Regions from separate parts of the Pseudazoarcus sp. NS34 genome, predicted to be linked through region 2. Evidence: predicted binding sites of a transcription regulator. Region 2 holds the regulator's gene; the other holds the start of a gene.
What was found. The regulator FNR, encoded in region 2, switches genes on or off when oxygen is low (the NO sensors DNR and NnrR bind a similar motif). The targets are predictions, from matches to a motif close to TTGANCTAGNTCAA.

Region 1 (6,108 bases), on a different contig from region 2:
TGCGTATGTGGCGCTTCTATCTCTCGTACTGCGAGGCTGGTTTCAACTCGGGGGATATCGATGTTCATCACTACGAATTCCTGCGTGTCTGATCGCATGCTCGGTCTGGTCCGCGCGCTGCTCCTGTTGTGTGCGTGCGTGCCGCTGGTGGTCACTGCTTCTGGCAAGTGGACGACGCCGGCTGTGCTACCCGGCGCTGCCGAGCGCTGGGAGGTGCTCGGGGAGGCGCGCATGCGCTGGCTCGGCTTGCGCATCTATGACGCCGCGCTGTGGGTGCCGGCAGGCGCTGGCTGGTCGCCGGATGCGGCGTTTGCGCTCGAGATCCGCTACGGACGTTCGATCAAGTCGCAACGCCTGGTGGACGTCAGCCTGGAAGAAATGCAGCGGCTGGATGTTGCGGACGAAGCTCTCGTGCGGTCCTGGCGCGGCTTGCTCGAAGCGGCCTTTCCGGATGTGGAGCGCGACGACGCCATCATCGGCTTGCGTATGGCTGACGGCAGCGTGCGCTTCTTTCACCGCGGGGAGCTGACGGTGGAAATTGACGATCCACGCTTCGCCAAGGCCTTCTTTGCGATCTGGCTGGACGAGCGAACCCGTGAGCCGGACATGCGACAAAGCCTGCTTGGCCTGGCCGATGAGCGCTGAGCAGGCGTTCACCTTGGAGCGGGGGCATTCCCCGCGCCGGCTTGCCGCTTACGGCGCACTCGGACTGCCACTGGCCTTTGCGGCTTTGCCGATCTACGTGCACGCCCCGCAGCTCTACGCCGGTGAGGTCGGACTTTCGCTGGCTACCGTGGGTGCGGTGCTGTTGCTGGCGCGTGCCTTCGATGCGGTAACGGATCCTCTGATCGGTGCGCTCAGCGACCGCCATGCCCATCGACGCTTGATGATCCTGTTGGCCTTGCCGCTGCTGGCGCTGGGCATGGTGGCTTTGCTCGCCCCGCCACAGGGGGCCGGAGCCGGCTGGCTGGCTGCGTCGGTGATCGCGGTGACGCTGGGCTTCTCGCTGGCCACCATCAATTACAACGCCTGGGGCGCCGAAGCCGCTGAAGTGCCGGCCGACCGCACGCGCCTGGTGGCTGCGCGCGAAGCCTGCGCCCTGATCGGTGTGGTGCTGGCGGCAGCGCTGCCCACGGTGTTGGCACAGGACAGCGCGACCGGTCTGATGCGCTTGTTGTGGGTGTTCGTGCCCGTGCTGGTGATCTGTGCGGCGCTGACTCTCTTGGCCGCGCCACGTCCGTATGCCGTCTCCAATCACGATGGCGCAATGCTGCGGGACTTGCTGGCCGCGTTGCGGCACCGCCCGTTTGCGGCGCTGTTGGGCGTTTTCGCCGTCAGCGGCATTGCGGCGGCAATTCCGGCGTCGACGGTGTTGTTCTTCGTCGCCGACGTACTTGACGCCGAGCGCTGGTCGGGTGCCTTTCTGGTGCTGTATTTCCTCGCCGGCGCAGCGGGTTTGCCGCTGTGGGTGCGGATCGCCGGACGCATCGGAAAGCTGCAGGCATGGCTGGCGGCGATGTTGCTGTCGGTCGTGGTGTTTGGCTGGGCGGCGTCGCTAGGCAGTGGCGATCTGCTCGCCTATGGGCTGATCTGCATGCTGTCAGGCTTCGCGCTGGGTGCCGATCTGGCCCTGCCGCCGGCGATGTTGGCCGATCTGCTCGCACGCGATTTCGGACGGGGACCGGCGCGGGCCGGCGCGTGGTTCGGATGGTGGAACTTCGTCACCAAGGCAAACCTGGCGATCGCTGCCGGGATTTCGCTGCCCTTGCTTGGGGGGCTGGGTTACGCGCCTGGCGTCGGCGAGGGCGAGGGCGATTCACTGTTCGCTTTGGCGCTGGTGTACGCCGGTTTGCCGTGCATTGCCAAGCTGGCTGCGGCGGCATTGCTTTGGCGGCTCAGACATGAACTCGATTTTGAAGGACGACTGCGATGAAAAAGATTCTGTGCATGCTGGCCGGCGTGGTGGGCCTGACCGGTTGTGGATCGGTGGACGTGCAGCGTTATGCCGGTGAGCAGCCGACGCTGGACCTGCGCGAGTACTTCAACGGCACGCTCGACGCTCATGGCGTCTTCCAGGATCGCTCCGGCGAAGTGGTCAAGCGCTTCCACGTGCTGATCGAGGCGAGCTGGGAGGGTGATGTCGGCACGCTCGACGAGTACTTCACCTATTCGGACGGAACGACCCAGCGTCGCGTCTGGACGGTCACACGCCACTCAGCGAGCCGCTATACCGGCACGGCAGGCGACGTCATCGGCGAAGCCTTGGGCGAGGCGGCGGGCAATGCGCTGCGTTGGCGCTATGTGCTGGAACTGCCGGTAGGCGACAAGGTGTACAAGGTTGATTTTGATGACTGGATGTTCCTGATGGATGAGCGGGTGATGCTCAACCGCTCGGCGATGAGCAAGTTCGGCGTGCGTCTGGGCGAGGTCACGCTGACGTTCTACAAGCGGGACTCGTGATGTCGCTGAATCGTCCGATTCGGGACTGGACAGGACGCCGGGTGTGGATTGTCGGCGCATCGAGCGGCATCGGCGCGGCGCTCGCTGAGGAGCTTGCTGCGCGCGGTGCGCTGCTGGCGCTGTCGGCCCGCAAGCGAGCGACGCTTTACGAGGTTTCACAGCGCTGTGGCGGGGCGCTGGTCGTCCCGATGGATGTGACTTGCAGTGCCGACCATGCGCGCGCCGAGGCCGATGTGGTGGACGCCTTGGGCGGCATCGATCTGGCGATTTTCAACGCCGGCACCTATCAGCCGATGCGGGCATGGGAGCTGGATGTAGCTGCCATCCGTCTGACGGTGGAAACCAATCTGATCGGGGTCATGGAAGGCGTATCCGCCGTCACTGGTCGCATGCTTGAACGGGGCGAAGGAGCAATCGCCATTGTGGGCAGCGTGGCCGGCTATGGTGGTTTGCCCAAGGCTGCCGCATATGGCCCCACCAAGGCCGCGCTGATCAACTTCGCTGAAGTGCTGTACCTTGATCTGGCGCCGCGCGGTGTGGATGTATTTGTAGTCAACCCCGGCTTCGTCGAAACGCCGCTGACGGCCGCCAACGATTTCCACATGCCGGCGCTGATCCCGGCCGCCGAGGCAGCACGCAGAATCGTCGCAGGTTTTGCGAGCGGCGCTTTCGAGATCCATTTTCCGCGCAGGTTCACGCTGGTGCTGAAGCTGCTGTCGTTGTTGCCGCGCCGGCTCTACTTCCCTCTCATGCGCAAGATCACCGGCCTATGAATGACGTGCTTGATCGTCTCGTGGACTTCTACGAGAACCTGCAGCCCGACACGCTGCGGGAGGCCAGCCAGCTGTACGCCGAAGATGCCCGCTTCAAGGACCCTTTCAACGACGTGGTCGGTCACGTGGCCATCGTGCGCATTTTCGAGCACATGTTCGCCAACCTCGACTCCCCGCGCTTCGTGGTCACAGACCGGATCGCCAGCGGCCACCGGGCCGCACTTGAGTGGACCTTTTCCTTCGTGATGTCTGGGCGCCATCTCGAAGTGCGCGGCGCGAGCGTATTGCTTTTCGGAAATGACGGAAGGGTAAGTGTGCATCGCGACTATTGGGACCCTGCCGAAGAGCTCTACGCAAAGCTGCCGGCGGTCGGCGTGGTGTTCAGATGGCTGCGGCGTCGCATGTCTGCAACGTCCTCTTGACGGTCTCAGAATCCGCTCTGGTGGCCGTTTGCAAGGCTTTGGGGCGAGGTGCACGACTTTTGATCTGGATCATGGACGAGGCCGGAAGAATCGCCTTGCCGCGCCGAAAGTGCTTGTGGCACACTCCGCCACGGCATACGGAAAAGCGCGCCACTACAAGATTTCGAACGAAACATGGTGCGCAGCCAGTCCATCGCGTCAGGAAGTCGGGGAACGACCTGGAAAGACGGAAAGTGGGTTAGGGGTCGTGCCTCGGTAGTACTTCTTCGTGGTCCATCGCTGAAATGGCGAGGCCCACGCGCAGCGGAATAGCGTTTTCCGTGCAATGCGTTGATGTCTACACGGGGGAATTGGGGCATGAGTCTTTTCGGTCGCCTTGCAGCGTCGGGCCTTATGCTTGTAGCGGCGCACTCTGCGTTCGCTCAGGCGAAATACAATCTTCAGGAACCGGTCTCATCGGTTGCTACGCAGATCTACGATCTGCACACCCTGATGTTGGTCATCTGTCTGGTGATCTTCGTCCTGGTGTTTGGCGTGATGTTCTATTCGATCTTCGCGCACCGTAAGTCCAAAGGCGCCGTCGCGGCGCATTTTCACGAGAACACTACGGTCGAAGTGCTGTGGACCATCATCCCGGTGTTCATCCTCGTCGGCATGGCCTGGCCGGCGACCAAAACCATCATCGACATGCGTGACGCTTCTGCGGCTGACATCACGATCAAGGCGACCGGTTACCAGTGGAAGTGGGGCTACGACTACGTAGTCGGCGAAGGCGAAGGCGTGAGCTTCGTGTCTACCATGAGCACGCCGCGCGGCCAGATCGAGAACCGTGACTCCAAGGGCGACAACTATCTGCTAGAAGTCGATAACCCGGTTGTCGTCCCAGTCGGCAAGAAGGTCCGTGTGCTGCTTACGGCCAACGACGTGATTCATGCATGGTGGGTGCCGGCTCTGGGCGTCAAGCAGGATGCGATCCCCGGCTTCATTCGTGACGCATGGTTCCGCGCTGACAAGGAAGGTGTGTATCGGGGCGTCTGTGCAGAATTGTGCGGACGTGATCACGCCTTCATGCCTATCGAGGTGCATGTCGTGTCCGAGCAGGCCTACACCGAATGGGTTGCCTCCCAGACACCAGTCGAAGTGGCCGCAAGCGACTCCGCCGTTGCTGAGGTGGTTGCCGAGCAAGCGGATGTTGCGCAGGCGGCGCCTGCGGCAGCAGAGCCTCCCGCGGCTGTCGCTGCCGCCCCGGCGGCGGACGGCAGTCAGTTGTACGCAGCCAATTGCGCAGCCTGCCACCAGCCTAACGGTACGGGCCTTCCGCCGGCCTTCCCGGCCCTGGCTGGCTCTGCTGTGGTCGTGGGGGACGCCGCCGGCGTGATCGAGGTGCTCCTGAAAGGGCGCCCCGGTACCGCGATGGCATCCTTCGCCCGTCTCCCGGACGCGGAGATCGCGGCGATTGCGACCCACGTGCGTAGCAGCTGGGGTAACAACGCAGAAGCCGTTTCGGCTGATGCGGTTGCCGCAGCGCGATAAGGCTTACTAGCTCAGCATCGGGCGCAGGCGTCGCACAGTGACGACGCGTCCGAATCCAGAATTCGACAGCTCAATCTCCGCCGGACAGAGTCCGGTGGGGGCAAGAGAAGGAGGCAGCATGGCGGCGGTTACCCCAGAGCACGCGGACGATCATCATCACGATCATCACGGCCCGACCGGGCTGATGCGGTGGATCACGACCACCAACCACAAAGACATCGGCACGATGTACCTGATCTTCAGCTTTGTCATGTTCCTCGCGGGGGGCGTGATGGCGCTGACGATCCGGGCCGAGTTGTTTCAGCCCGGCTTGCAGGTCGTGCAGCCGGAGTTCTTCAACCAGCTCACGACGCTGCACGGCCTGGTAATGGTGTTCGGCGCGATCATGCCGGCTTTCGTAGGCTTCGCGAACTGGCAGATTCCGCTGATGATCGGCGCCAGCGACATGGCCTTCGCGCGGATGAACAACTGGAGCTTCTGGCTGCTGCCGCCGGCGGCGCTGCTGCTGATTGGATCGTTCTTTGTGCCGGGCGGCGCCACCGCCGCGGGCTGGACGCTGTATCCGCCGCTGTCGATCCAGATGGGCATGGGCATGGACATGGCGATCTTCGCGGTCCACATCATGGGCATCAGCTCGATCATGGGTGCGATCAACATCATCGTCACCATACTGAACATGCGCGCTCCGGGCATGACCATGATGAAGCTGCCGCTGTTCTGCTGGACCTGGCTGATCACGGCCTATCTGCTGATCGCGGTGATGCCGGTGTTGGCGGGGGCCGTGACCATGCTGCTGACCGACCGCCATTTTGGGACCAGCTTCTTTAGCGCCGTTGGCGGCGGAGATCCGGTGCTGTACCAGCACATCTTCTGGTTCTTCGGGCACCCCGAGGTGTACATCATGATCCTGCCGGCCTTCG
Region 2 (6,108 bases):
GGCCGGGTCAAACTCCACGCGCGCCTCAGCCTCTTCCAGACACACTTCTGCGTCGTAGACGCCCGGCAAGGCCTTCAGCACACCGGTCACATTGCGCACACAGCCACCGCAGCTCATGCCGTCTACGCGAATCGTCACTTCACTCATGCCTGCCTCCTGCGTTGACTTCACATTGCACCGCAACAAAATGCGGCGTCAGCATATCACGCCGCTCCACAGCTGCCCGCCAAGATGCGGCGCATGGTAGAGCCCGAATACGCCGAAACCGAGCACCAGCAGACCGGCGACGACACGCACACGACGATCACGAGTGAGATCCCGAAAACGCTTGAACAACATGCCCGCGAGCATCAGATTGGGCAATGTACCGAGGCCGAAAGCCAACATCAGGCCGGCACCGCGGCCAGCCGAGCCGGTGACCAGCGACGTGGTCAGCACGCTGTAGACCAGGCCACAGGGCAGAAAACCCCATAGCAGACCGAGCGGCAGCGCTCGCCCGACGGTACGCGCCGGCAGAAAACGCGTCGTGAACGGCTGGACGCGCCGCCAGATCACGCCGCCGGCCCGCTCGACCGGGGCAAGCAACTGGGTGATCCCCGTCAGGTACAGCCCGAGCAGGATCAGCATGATGTTGGCGGCCACGTACAAGGTGAGCTGCACCGGCAGCACATCGCCAAACAGCATGCCGGCGCTGCCAACGGCGCCGGCAAAGCCGCCCAACGCGGTGTAGGTGGCGATGCGACCGAGGTTATAGGCAAGGTGGATGGGCCACTGACGCGCGGTTTTGCCGGGCATCTGCACCGACAGCGCACCGACAATGCCGCCGCACATGGCGACACAATGCGTGCCGCCAAGCAGGCCGACGAGAAAGACCGCGATATAACCGGTTTCGGGCATTAAGAAGGGGAAAGCAACGACGCGAGGCGCAAGTATACCCGTCTGCGTCGTTCCGGACCTCGGCTCAGATCACGCGAGAGTAGCGCTTGCGTTCGCGGTCGGCGCGCAGATAGCGGTCGAACACCATGGCTATGACCCGCACCAGCATGCGCCCGGCAGGCTGGACGGTGATCCAGCCGTCACTGATCGCCAGCAGACCGGCGACCTCCATTTCACGCAGATCGGACAGCTCATCGGCGAAGTAGTCGTCGAAGCTGATCAGGTGCGCGATTTCGATGGACTCGATCGACAGTTCGAAGTGACACATCAGTGCCTGGATGATCGACCTGCGCAGGACATCGTCCGCCGACAGCTGGATACCGCGCATGACCGGCAGTTCGTCGCGGTCGAGCGCGTCGTAATAGTCGTCGATGACCTTGTGGTTCTGCGCATAGATCGGTCCGATGCTGGCGATGGCCGACACACCGAAGGCCAGCAGATCGCACTCGGACTGCGTCGAGTAGCCCTGAAAGTTGCGGTGCAGGCGCCCTTGACGTTGCGCCACGGCGAGTTCGTCGTCAGGCCGCGCGAAGTGATCCATGCCGATGAATACGTAGCCCGCCTCGGTAAGCCGACGGATGGCCAGTTGGAGAATCTGCAGCTTGCCGTCGGGACTCGGGAGCAGGGCTTCGTCGATACGTCGCTGCGGCTTGAAGATGGCCGGCAGGTGAGCGTAGCTGTAGAGCGAGATGCGATCCGGCGCGAGTTCGATGACCTGCTGCAGCGTGCGGTTGAAGCGGGTCACGGTCTGCCCGGGCAGACCGTAGATGAGGTCGATGCTGACCGAGCGAAAGCCGGTGGCGCGCGCCGCGTCGAGCACCAGTTTGGTTTCCTCGAAGCTCTGGAGGCGGTTGACCGCCTTCTGCACCTCGGGGTCGAAGTCCTGCACGCCCAGACTCATGCGGTTGAAGCCAAGCTCGGCGAGCAGCGCGACGGTTGCGAAATCGACCTTGCGCGGGTCGACCTCGATCGAGTACTCGCCGCCTGGCTTGAGCGTGAAGTGCTCGCGCACCGAAGCCATCAGGGCGCGCATTTCGTCGTGCGACAGGAAGGTCGGCGTACCGCCACCCAGGTGCAGCTGCGTGACTTCGCGGCAGCCCTCGATGTGCGCCGCCTGCAGCGCGATCTCCTTGGCCAGATACTTCAGGTACCTGGCCGAACGGCCGTGGTCCTTGGTGATGATCTTGTTGCAACCACAGTAGTAGCAGATGGTGTTGCAGAACGGGATGTGGAAATACAGCGACAGCGGACGCACCACCCCGCCGACGCTGCGCTTATGCAGCCACTGCTCGAGCGCCTGCGCGTCGAACGCCTCTACAAAGCGATCGGCCGTAGGGTAGGATGTGTAGCGCGGCCCGCTGACGTCAAAACGACGAATCAGTTCGGGATCGAAGACCACCGGTTTGTGGATGTCCATGAGTGCTTTTTCCTGCATGGACCCAACGATCCCGGATTCCGGTTCGGGCTGCTTTGACGTGTATCAAACGCAGGCGTGAACGACGCCTCATGCCCTACGGAGCGGCCCCTGGCAGTGACGAAAGCGACGGTTCAGATTAGCGCCCCCGCGATACGTGCGGCCTGCTCGCAGTGCAATCTCCACGAGCTGTGTCTTCCGGTGGGAATGTCCGCCGAGGAAATCGAGCGGCTCGACAAGCTTGTCGGCGATCGACGCAAGATCCGCAAGGGACAGAACCTCTATCGGGCAGGCGACGCCTTCGACGCCATCTACGCCATCCGCGTCGGCTGGTTCAAGACGGACGTGCTGCTTGAAGACGGGCGTGAACAGGTCACCGGCTTTCAGATGACCGGCGAAATGCTCGGACTCGACGGCATCAGCACCGAAACCCACAGTTGCAACGCCGTCGCGCTGGAAGACAGCGAGGTCTGCGTACTTCCGTACAGCCAGCTCGAAGGGCTCTCGCGCGAAGTCGAAGGCCTGCAGCACCAGTTTCACAAGGTCATGAGCCGCGAGATCGTGCGCGATCACGGCGTGATGATGCTGCTCGGCTCCATGCGGGCCGAAGAGCGGCTGGCCGCTTTCCTGATGAATCTGTCGCAACGCTTCAATGCGCGCGGCTTTTCGCCCGCCGAGTTCAATCTGCGCATGACGCGTGACGAAATCGGCTCCTACCTCGGACTCAAGCTCGAAACCGTATCGCGTGCCTTCTCACGCTTCCAGGATGAAGGCTTGATCACGGTTCAACAGAAGCACATCCGTATCATCGATCTGGCCGGTCTGCGCCGCTTGGTTCAGCAATCCGGCAACCGCTGAGGCTCTCGCCTCACTGCAGCGATTCGACCACTCCGGCTTCGGCCACCCGCACTGTCCACCCGACCGCGCATCGTCCAACGCTCGCGCGGCGGTTCTCTCACCGTGTCCATCGGACATTAATGGGAGCGCGCTCAAATCAGACATCCGCGTCCGCAGGCTCTCTAGCGACGCATTCCGCCCGCCCGAATACCTGCCACTACGGCGCACGACCGATTGCCTCCCCGGCTGCACAGCGAAACTCGATCTGCATCAAACCTGCGGGGACATTGCCTTCCGCAAGGGCTTGCGGACGGTGGCTATAATGGTGTCATTCCAATTCGGTCTCGGAGTTGCGCCATGTTCCAACACATTCTTGTCCCGACAGACGGATCCGAACTCTCGCAGGCAACAGTCGAAAAGGCTGTCCGTTTCGCCGCAGAGATCAGCGCCCGCACCACCTTCTATTACGCGCAGCCCGATTTCCCGATGCCGATCTACGGCGAGGGTGCGCTGATTGATCCGACCACGCCCGAGCAGTTCGCTCAGTCGGCAGCCTCGGAGGCCAAAACCATTCTGGCGCGCGCCGAGGCTGCGGCGAAGGCTGCCGGGGTCTCAGCAGACACCGATTCGGTGGTGTGCGAAGTGCCTTATGAAGGCATCATTGAAGCCGCCGAGCGACACAGTTGCGACCTGATCTTCATGGCCTCGCACGGACGGCGAGGCCTGGCCGGACTGCTGCTGGGCAGCGAAACGCAGAAGGTGCTCTCGCACAGCAAGATCCCGGTATTGATCTACCGCTGAAGCATGAAAAACGGCCCGAAAAGGGCCGTTTTGTCATCCGTGCGCGTGGTGATGCCCGTGCAATGCGGGCTCCATCTTGCGCGACTTCGGCTTACCGGAGGAACGCGCTCTATGCGTCGGCTTTGCCCGTTCGGCGCTTGCCGGCTTTCCGACCAGATACAGCGTCAGCAAGCTGGAAGCCGCACACAAGGCCCAGAAGGCAAAAAAGCCGATTGAGTAGGTGGCGATCGGAGAGAACTCGACGACCTCCCCGAACAGATACAACTCACGCGGATTGACCAGCGTGAAGAACAGGCTCACCGCAACACCGGCGACCACAAACGAAGGCCACAGAACCAGGATCCATCTGATCATTTGCGATTCCTCCTCGCACGACCGGACTCCTACGCCCGCGCTGCCCGCTCTTGAGGCCGGCATGCGCAAACTCCGCCACTTCGGGATTCAGTATGTGCCTGAAGCGGTGAAGAATCAAACGTGGTACGGCAGGATGCGCACCCGCGTTTCATCGGGAATGCGCACATCGCCGTGCAGGCGCCACACCCGCTCCGTATCCTCGATCTGGACATGCCAGCGTCCCAGCGACATCGGCGCAATCGGGCCCGCATACGCGCCATCGACACGCGCCAGACGCAATACCTGATCGAAGCCCGCGCGCGTGGGATGGATGATGGTGACGATCAGCTCCGACGGCAACTCAACGCCATCATTGGCATCCAGTTCGATACGGATATCCTCCGCGCGGAGGCCGACATCCGCGGCCAACCCCTGCTCGGCAGCAACCACCGAACGCGCAATGGTCTGGTCGATCGCACGCCCCTGGCGGTAGTAGTCATCCACCACCAGACCGTCATTGGTCGTGATGGCGAAATACAGCAGCATGCTGCCGAGCATGATCGAGATCGCCGGCATCACCATCAGCAGCCAGGGCCAGCGCTGCTTGTACCAGGGGGTCGGATCGTAGGAAGGGTCGCTGCGGGTATTCATCTGCTCGTCCTGGTCATTGCGGCATGATGAAGGTGGTCTGCTCACGCACCTTCAGGTCTTCCGCGGTCACTTCAAAAACAATTTCGTGCACGCCCGGCTCGAGCGCGTCGTACGGGACGCGAACGTTCACCGACACCGATTCCATTCCGGCCGACGGCAGCAGCGCCAGCGTGGAACCGACGAGTTGAGCGCCTTCGATACCGCTTACGTCGACGAAAACTTCGCGAGGAAGTTCGGTCATGTTCATGATCTGCAAGCGGTAGACGTTCTCGATCATGCCGCCCTCGACCTCGCGTGCAAGCGCCGCGCGGTCACGGATGATGTCCACGCGCAGGTCCGGTCGCAGCACCAGTGCCGCCAGGGTCGCCGCGCAGATCGCCGTCAGCAAGGCCGCATAGATCAGGATGCGCGGACGCAGGATGTGGGCAATGATGTCCTTGCGCGTCCAGTGCTGCTTGACTGCATTCTCGGTCGAATAGCGGATCAGGCCGCGCTCGTAGCCCATTCGGTCCATGACGTCGTTGCAACCGTCGATGCAGGCGCCGCAACCGATGCACTCGTACTGCAGGCCTTCGCGAATGTCGATGCCGGTGGGACAGACCTGCACACAGATGTTGCAGTCGACGCAATCGCCCTTGCCGATGCTCTTCGGATCAACGCCCTTCTTGCGCGAGCCGCGCGGATCGCCACGTTCGCTGTCGTAGGTGACAACCAGCGTATCCGAATCAAACATCACGCCCTGAAAGCGCGCGTAAGGGCACATGTAGAAGCACACCTGTTCGCGCAGCACGCCGGCGAAGATGTACGTGAAAGCGGCGTAGAACAGGGTCCAGAACAACACCCAGCCGCCCACATCGAATGCGGCGAACGACTCGATCAGCCCGTCCAGCGGGGTGAAGTAGGCCACGAAGGTGAAACCGGTCCATAGCGCAACGATTGCCCACACCGAATACTTTGCGGTGCGCAGCATGGCCTTGCGGGCGCTCATCGGCGCCTCTTGCAATTTGCGGCGGGCCACGTGATCGCCTTCGATCTTCTCCTCGATCCACATGAAGATCTCGGTGTACACCGTCTGCGGACAGGTATAGCCGCACCACAGACGCCCGGCAATCGCAGTGAAGAAGAACAGGCCGAAA

Region 1: coxB (cytochrome c oxidase subunit II) is a predicted target of FNR. The motif match lies at 3,715-3,728, and genes of this name have one in related genera.

The regions. Positions count from the first base shown of each region.
Region 1 is NZ_BAAKIZ010000002.1:553,887-559,994, reverse strand. Features, by position in the region: gene AC6H0N_RS09140 (class I SAM-dependent methyltransferase) at 1-92, shown strand, start outside; gene AC6H0N_RS09135 (chalcone isomerase family protein) at 85-645, shown strand; gene AC6H0N_RS09130 (MFS transporter) at 635-1,933, shown strand; gene AC6H0N_RS09125 (DUF3833 domain-containing protein) at 1,930-2,460, shown strand; gene AC6H0N_RS09120 (SDR family NAD(P)-dependent oxidoreductase) at 2,460-3,233, shown strand; gene AC6H0N_RS09115 (nuclear transport factor 2 family protein) at 3,230-3,655, shown strand; gene coxB (cytochrome c oxidase subunit II) at 3,989-5,188, shown strand; gene ctaD (cytochrome c oxidase subunit I) at 5,307-6,108, shown strand, end outside.
Region 2 is NZ_BAAKIZ010000001.1:142,031-148,138, forward strand. Features, by position in the region: gene AC6H0N_RS00690 (heavy-metal-associated domain-containing protein) at 1-147, opposite strand, end outside; gene AC6H0N_RS00695 (sulfite exporter TauE/SafE family protein) at 196-897, opposite strand; gene hemN (oxygen-independent coproporphyrinogen III oxidase) at 962-2,353, opposite strand; gene fnr (fumarate/nitrate reduction transcriptional regulator Fnr) at 2,489-3,208, shown strand; gene AC6H0N_RS00710 (universal stress protein) at 3,545-3,988, shown strand; gene AC6H0N_RS00715 (hypothetical protein) at 4,022-4,342, opposite strand; gene AC6H0N_RS00720 (FixH family protein) at 4,457-4,972, opposite strand; gene ccoG (cytochrome c oxidase accessory protein CcoG) at 4,986-6,108, opposite strand, start outside.